One region of the Curtobacterium sp. RM9 genome, then DNA from elsewhere that is predicted to be linked to it. Evidence: predicted binding sites of a transcription regulator. Region 1 holds the regulator's gene; the other holds the start of a gene.
What was found. Region 1 encodes HrcA, which represses chaperone genes, less so after heat shock. Its sites were predicted from a motif close to TTNGCACTCGNNNNNNNCGAGTGCNAA; they were not measured.
Positions count from the first base shown of each region.

Region 2: the regulator HrcA is predicted to act here: its motif matches at 1,347-1,373, upstream of groES (co-chaperone GroES).

Region 1 covers NZ_CM143271.1:1,403,184-1,406,582, reverse strand. Annotated here, with positions in the region: gene ACY3FI_RS06595 (16S rRNA (uracil(1498)-N(3))-methyltransferase) at 1-132, opposite strand, end outside; gene dnaJ (molecular chaperone DnaJ) at 132-1,238, opposite strand; gene hrcA (heat-inducible transcriptional repressor HrcA) at 1,347-2,363, opposite strand; gene ACY3FI_RS06580 (DUF4870 domain-containing protein) at 2,471-2,917, shown strand; gene hemW (radical SAM family heme chaperone HemW) at 2,925-3,399, opposite strand, start outside.
Region 2 covers NZ_CM143271.1:3,129,854-3,133,252, forward strand. Annotated here, with positions in the region: gene rarD (EamA family transporter RarD) at 1-814, opposite strand, end outside; gene groES (co-chaperone GroES) at 955-1,251, opposite strand; gene ACY3FI_RS14835 (class I SAM-dependent methyltransferase) at 1,413-2,615, shown strand; gene ACY3FI_RS14840 (DUF4190 domain-containing protein) at 2,716-3,399, opposite strand, start outside.

The DNA of each region.
Region 1 (3,399 bases):
CCGGAGCGTCTCGCCCACCCGGACCCGCGCCACCGAGACGGCGTGCCGCCCCTCGGCACCGTCGAGGGACACCGGGTCGCCGACGCCGATGCCGTCGAGGGTGCCCGGCTCGACCAGGTAGAGCGACGCCATCAGAAGTTGAAGAAGCGGTCGCGGAGCTTGCCGAACATGCCCTGCTGGAAGCGGGCGAGCTGCGGCTTCGGTGCCTTGTGCGACTTCGCGAGCTGCTCGACCAGCCCGCGCTCCTTGTGCGAGAGCTTGGTCGGGGTGACCACCTGCACGCCGACCCGCAGGTCGCCGCGTCCGGTGCCGCGGAGCTTCGTGACGCCGCGGTCCTTGATGACCAGGACGTCGGCGCTCTGCACGCCGGGCCGGATCTCGAGCTCGACCGGGCCGTCGAGGCCGTCGATGGTCGTGGTCGCGCCGAGGATCGCGTCGGTCATCTGCACCTCGAGCGTCGCCAGCAGGTCGTCGCCGTCGCGGCTGTAGACGTCGTGGTGCCGGACCTTGATCTCGAGGTAGAGGTCTCCCGAGGGGCCGCCGGCCGGACCGACCTCGCCCTGCCCGGGCATCTGCAGCCGGAGACCGGTCTCGACACCGGCGGGGACGTCCACCGGGATCGTGCGCCGGGCACGGACACGGCCCTGACCCTGGCAGGTCGGGCACGGGTTGGGGATCACGGTGCCGTACCCACGGCAGGTGCCGCAGGGGGCGCTCGTCACGACGTTGCCGAGGAGCGAGCGGACCTGCCGCTGGATGTGCCCCGTGCCCCCGCAGATGTCGCAGGTCTGGGGGTGGGTGCCGGGCGCCGCGCAGGAGCCGCCACACGTCTCGCAGAGCACGGCCGTGTCGACCTCGACGTCCTTGTGGATGCCGAAGACGACTTCGTCGAGGTCGACCTCGATCCGGAGCAGGGCGTCCTGGCCGCGCTCGGCACGCGACCGCGGGCCGTTGCCGCGACCGGCACCGCCGCCGCCGAAGAACGCGTCGAAGATGTCGCTGAAGCCGCCGGCGTTGCCGAACGGGCTGTCGGCCTGGGGCCCCGCGTCGTAGCGTCGCCGCTGCTCGGGGTCGCTCAGCACGTCGTACGCGTGCGTCACGTCCTTGAACCGCTCGGCCGCGTCCGGGCTCGGGTTCACGTCGGGGTGGAGCTCGCGGGCGAGCCGGCGGTACGCCTTCTTGATGTCGGCATCGGAGGCGTCCTGCTGGACGCCGAGGACGTCGTAGTGGTCTGCCACGTATCCCTCAGTCGGTTCGGTCGGTGCGGCGGTCGCCGCAGGTCGGGTCGGTCTGGAGGCGCGGATCGCCCCGGTGAGGCACCGCGCGTCGGTCGGGGGCCGGGTCGGTCACTGTTCACCCAGCAGCTTGGACAGGTACCGGGCGACCGCGCGGACCGCGGCCATGTTGGTGCCGTAGTCCATCCGGGTCGGGCCGAGCACGCCGAGACGTGCGACCTCGCCGCCGGCGAGGTACCCGCCCGCGACGATGCTGGTGGCGTCGAGCCCGTACCGGGCGTTCTCGACGCCGATGCGGGCCGCGACGCCGTCGTCCACCTGCATCTCCCCGAACAACCGGAGCAGGGTCACCTGTTCCTCGATCGCCTCCAGCACGGGGAACAGGCCGCCGGTGAAGTCCTGCTCGCTCTTGGCCAGGTTCGCCGCGCCCGCCATCACGAGGCGGTCCTGGCGGTTCGCGCCGACCTGCTCGATGAGCGTCGCCACCACGACGCCCGCGAGCGTCTGGGCATCCGGGCGGACCTGCTGCGGCACCGCGCGGAGCGCCCGTGGGACGTCCTGCAGCAGGAGCCCGACGCTCGCCCCGTTGACGACGGCGCGGAGTTCGGTGAGCGAGCCCTCGTCGAGCGGGACGTCCGTCTCGACGACGCGCTGTTCGACGCGGGCCGTGTCGGTGATGAGGACCACCATGAGCCGGGTGTCGGCGAGCCGGACCAGCTCGATGTGCTGCACGCGGGCGCGCACCATCGAGGGGTACTGCACCAGGGCGACCTGGTTCGTGAGCTGGCTGAGCAGGCGGACCGTGCGGCCGAGGACCTCGTCGAGGTCGTTCGGCGCGCCGAGGAAGGTCTCGATCGCGTGCCGCTGCGCGCTCGACAGCGGGCGGGCGGCGGCGAGGTGGTCCACGAAGACCCGGTACCCCTTGTCCGTCGGCACGCGCCCGGACGAGGTGTGCGGCGCGGCGATGAGCTGTTCGTCCTCGAGCTGCGCCATGTCGTTGCGGATCGTCGCCGCGCTCACCCCGAAGGCGTGCCGCTCGACGATGGTCTTCGAGCCGACCGGTTCGCGCGAGGCGACGTAGTCCCGCACGATGGCCTTGAGGACCTCGAGGCTGCGTTCGCTGACCACCCGGACCCCTTCCACTCGTTCTGGCACTCGGACGTGTCGACTGCTGATCCTACGCCCGACCGCCGACCGACCGGGACTTCTGCACAGCCCGGCGATACGCTCGGCGCATGACCTACGGACAGCAGCCCGGTGGCCCCTACGGACAGGAACCCGGCGCCAAGGACCCAGGCGGCCCGCAGTACCCCGGCGGCCCGCAGTACCCGGCAGGATGGACGCCGCCGCAGCCCCTCAGCCCCGAGGACCAGCGGCTCTGGGCGACCCTGACGCACGTCGGCGCGATCTTCTTCAGCCTCGTCGTGCCGATCATCGCGTACCTCGTGCTCCGCGACCGCGGGCAGTTCATCCGCGAGCACACCCGGCAGGCGCTCAACTTCCACATCACGGCGGCCATCGCGGGCTTCGTCTCCGGCCTGCTGACGATCGTGGTCATCGGCCTCGTGCTGCTGCCGGTCATCGGTGTGCTCGTGGTCGTCTTCTCGATCATGGCCGCGATCGCAGCCAACCAGGGGCGCTTCTACAAGTACCCGCTGGCGATCGAGTTCATCAAGCAGTAGTCGCGGGTCAGTCGAGCAGCTCGCGGACCACCGCGTCCGCGAGCAGGCGACCCTGCATCGTCAGCTCGATGCGTCCCCGCACCGCGGCCGGGCCGTCCACGAGACCACGTGCGATGAGCCCGGCGACGCGGCCCCGCGCCTCCCGGCGGAGCTCCGACGTGGCGAGCTCACCGCGGACCCGCGCCGCGAGCAGCACCCGTTCGACGTACCGGGTCTCGTCGTCGAGGGTCTCGCGACCTGCGGCCGGAGAGTCGCCGGCCAGCACCCGGTTCGCGTACGCGGCCGGGTGCTTGACGTTCCACCAGCGGGTCCCGGCGACCGCGGAGTGCGCGCCCGGACCGACGCCCCACCAGTCGTGGCCCTTCCAGTAGGAGAGGTTGTGCCGGCTGGCGTGCTGAGTGGTCCCGCCGTCCGGGTCCGTCCTGGCCCAGTTCGACACCTCGTACCAGGCGTAGCCGGCGTCGCCGAGCACCCGGTCCGCG
Region 2 (3,399 bases), 1.7 Mb from region 1:
CCACGCCGACCAGCAGCTGCATCACCGGGGCGAGGTACTGCGTCAGCCCGAGCGTCGACAGGCTCACCCGCCGCGCCGACGACGCGAAGAGCAGCAGCGGGACCGCCGTCGCCGGTCCGGTCAGCACCGTGACGAGCACGTGCGGCCACCCCTCGTGGGTGAAGGTCACCCCACCGCCGAGGCCCGTCACCCCGAGCACGACGAGCGCGCCGACCGCGATCGGCAGCAGCCAGACCGTCTCGAGCGTCAGGCCGCTCAGCGCGTCGACCGTGCCGCCGACGCGCTTCTTCACGAGGCCGTAGCAGCCGAACGAGAACGCCAGCACGAGTGCGATCCACGGCACCTGCCCGTAGCCGACCGCGATCACCACGACGGCGACGACGCTGATGCCGACCGCGGCCCACTGCGCCGGCCGGAGTCGTTCACGGAGCACCACGACGCCGAGGGCGATCGTGACGAGCGGGTTGATGAAGTACCCGAGGGCGGCCTCGACGGTGTGGCCGGTCGTCGTCGCCGCGACGTACACCGTCCAGTTCACCAGGATGAGCACCGCCGCGAGGCCCATCACGAGCATCACCCGACGCTGCGCCATCAGGGAGCGGGTGCGCAGCCACGAGCGGGTCACTGCGATCGCCACGGCGCAGAAGACCAGGCCGAAGACGATGCGCCACGCCACGATCTCGAACGCGCCGGCGGGGGCCATCGCGGCGAAGAGCAGGGGCATGAGGCCCCACAGCCCGTACGCGACGATCGCCTGCACGACGCCGACGGATGCCTCGCTGCGTGCCGGCCGTGCCGGAGTCGGTTCACTCACGGAACCATCCTAGGAAGGCGCGCCGACGCTGCGGGCGGGCACCGCGCCTCCCGTCCGGTCCGCGCACGCACGCGCGCTGCGGACGCGCGAACGCCCCGCCGGCCGGAGCCGAACGGGGCGTTCTCGTCAGGGAGCTGTGATCAGCTGACGACGACCGCGAGCACGTCGCGAGCCGAGAGGACCAGCAGGTCCTCGCCCGAGTACTTGACCTCGGTGCCGCCGTACTTCGAGTAGATGACCTTGTCGCCCACGGCGACGTCGAGCGGGACGCGGTTGCCGTTGTCGTCGATGCGACCCGGACCCACGGCGACGACCTCGCCCTCCTGGGGCTTCTCCTTCGCGGTGTCCGGGATGACCAGACCGGAAGCGGTGGTCTGCTCCGCCTCGACCTGGCGGATGACGATGCGATCCTCGAGCGGCTTGATGCTGACGGCCACGGTGACCTCTTCTTTCTCGGTACAGACTCGGTACAGATGAAAACCGGGTTGGCACTACGCACAGGAGAGTGCCAACGCCAACTCTAGGGGCTTCTCTGGCACTCGGTCAATCCGAGTGCCAGCACGCGTCGGCCCCGGCGACGACCTGCGAGGATCGTCGGGTGGAAGCCGCCGACCTCGCACAGCTGCTCACCCCCGCGGGGATGGCACTCCTCGACCGTACGCCAGCCGTCTCTGACGGTGGTGAGATCGTGCGCGTCGTCTCCCGGCTCCGCGCCGAGGGGCACGACCCGGCGCTCGTCGCCGCGGTGCTCACCCAGGCGAAGCTCCGACAGAAGGCCCGCGGGAAGTTCGGGGACTTCGCCGCCCGCATGCTCTTCACGGAGGCCGGACTCGAGCAGGCGACGCGCCTCCAGGTCGCCGCGCAGCACGCCGGGCGCTTCGCGGCCGCCGGCATCACGCGGGTCGCCGACCTCGGGTGCGGCATCGGTGGGGACGCCCTCGCGATGGCGGCGCTCGACCTCGAGGTCACCGCGGTCGACCGCGACGAGGTGACGGCGGCCGTCGCGACGCACAACCTCGCCCCGTGGCCGAACGCACGCGTGGAGCTCGGCGACGCCGCGTCGTTCGACCTCGCACGCGTCGACGGCGTCTGGATGGACCCGGCTCGCCGCACCGCCGGACACTCGGACACCCGCCGCATCGCCGACCCGGACGACTGGTCGCCCTCGCTCGACACCGTGTTCGCGGCCGCGACGACGACCCCGACGGGCGTCAAGCTCGGGCCCGGCGTCGACCGCGACCTCATCCCGGACACCGCCGAGGCGCAGTGGGTCTCCGTCGACCGCGAGGTCGTCGAGCTCGCCCTCTGGTTCGGCCCCCTCGCCCGCCCCGGCGTGCGCCGTGCCGCCACCGTCATCGGCGCCCACGGCATCGCCGAGCTGACCGGTGCCGCTGACGCTCCCGACGAGGAGGTCGGCCCGCTCGGCGCCTACCTCTACGAACCCGACGGGGCGGTCATCCGGGCGCGGCTCATCGGCGACCTCGCCCGGTCGCTCGACGGCACGATGCTGTCCGAGGGGATCGCCTACGTCACCTCGGACCGGGCCGTGCAGACGCCCTTCGCGCAGGGGTTCCGGGTGATCGACACGATGCCGCTCGACGTCAAGAAGCTGGCCGCACGCCTGGCCGCAGACGGCATCGGCACCGTCGAGATCAAGAAGCGCGGGGTCGACGTCGACCCGGCGCAGTTCCGGAAGCGGTTGCGGTTGCGGGGGACGGGTCGCGTCACGCTGGTGCTCACCCGCCTGGAGGGACGGCACACCGCGATCCTGTGCGAGCGGCTCACCGACGTGGCCGGGTGAGGCGCGGGGCGCTGCTTGCGGCGGTCAGTACCGCGGGAAGGACAGACCGCCGCGGAACACCCGCGGCGGTCTGTCGCTCCCGCGACCATGTCGCGGCGGCTCAGCCGATGAGGGCGCCGAGCGCTCCCGAGTCGGAACCGTAGTCGTAGTCGGAGTAGGAGGGGCCCGCGGCAGCGAACGCGAAGATGGCGATGATCCAGAGGATCCACACGCCGGTCATGACCCAGCCGGCGATGATGCCGGTCAGCGCCAGACCCCGGCCGGACTCCCCGGTCTGCTTGATCTTGCCGAGGGCGAGGTGCCCGAGGATCGCGCCGGCAGGGCCGAGCAGGATCGCCATGAAGAAGAAGGGCACCGCGGCGAGGCCGAACACGATCGACAGGACCGCCAACGTGTTCGTCTTCGGGCGCTGGGCGTACGGCTGGTAGCCGGCAGCGGCGTAGGCGTTGTACGGGGCCTGCTGCGGCTGCGCGTACGGGTTGCCCTGCTGCGGCTGGCCGTACGGGTTGCTCTGCTGCTGTCCGTAGGGGTTGCTCTGCTGCTGCTGCGCGTACGGGTTGCCCTGCTGGCCGTAGGGGTTGCTCTGCTGCGGCTGCGCGTACGGGTTGCCCTGCTGCTGGCCGTACGGGTCCTGCTGCTGGCCGGGCGCCGCGTACGGGTTGCCGGGGGCGCTGTGCCCGCCGGTCGCGCCCTGCGCTGCAGCCCCCTGACCGGACTGCGCCCACGGGTCGCTCGCCTGCTGCCCGGACTGCTGGGGCTGTTCCGGGGTCGACCCGCCACCGGA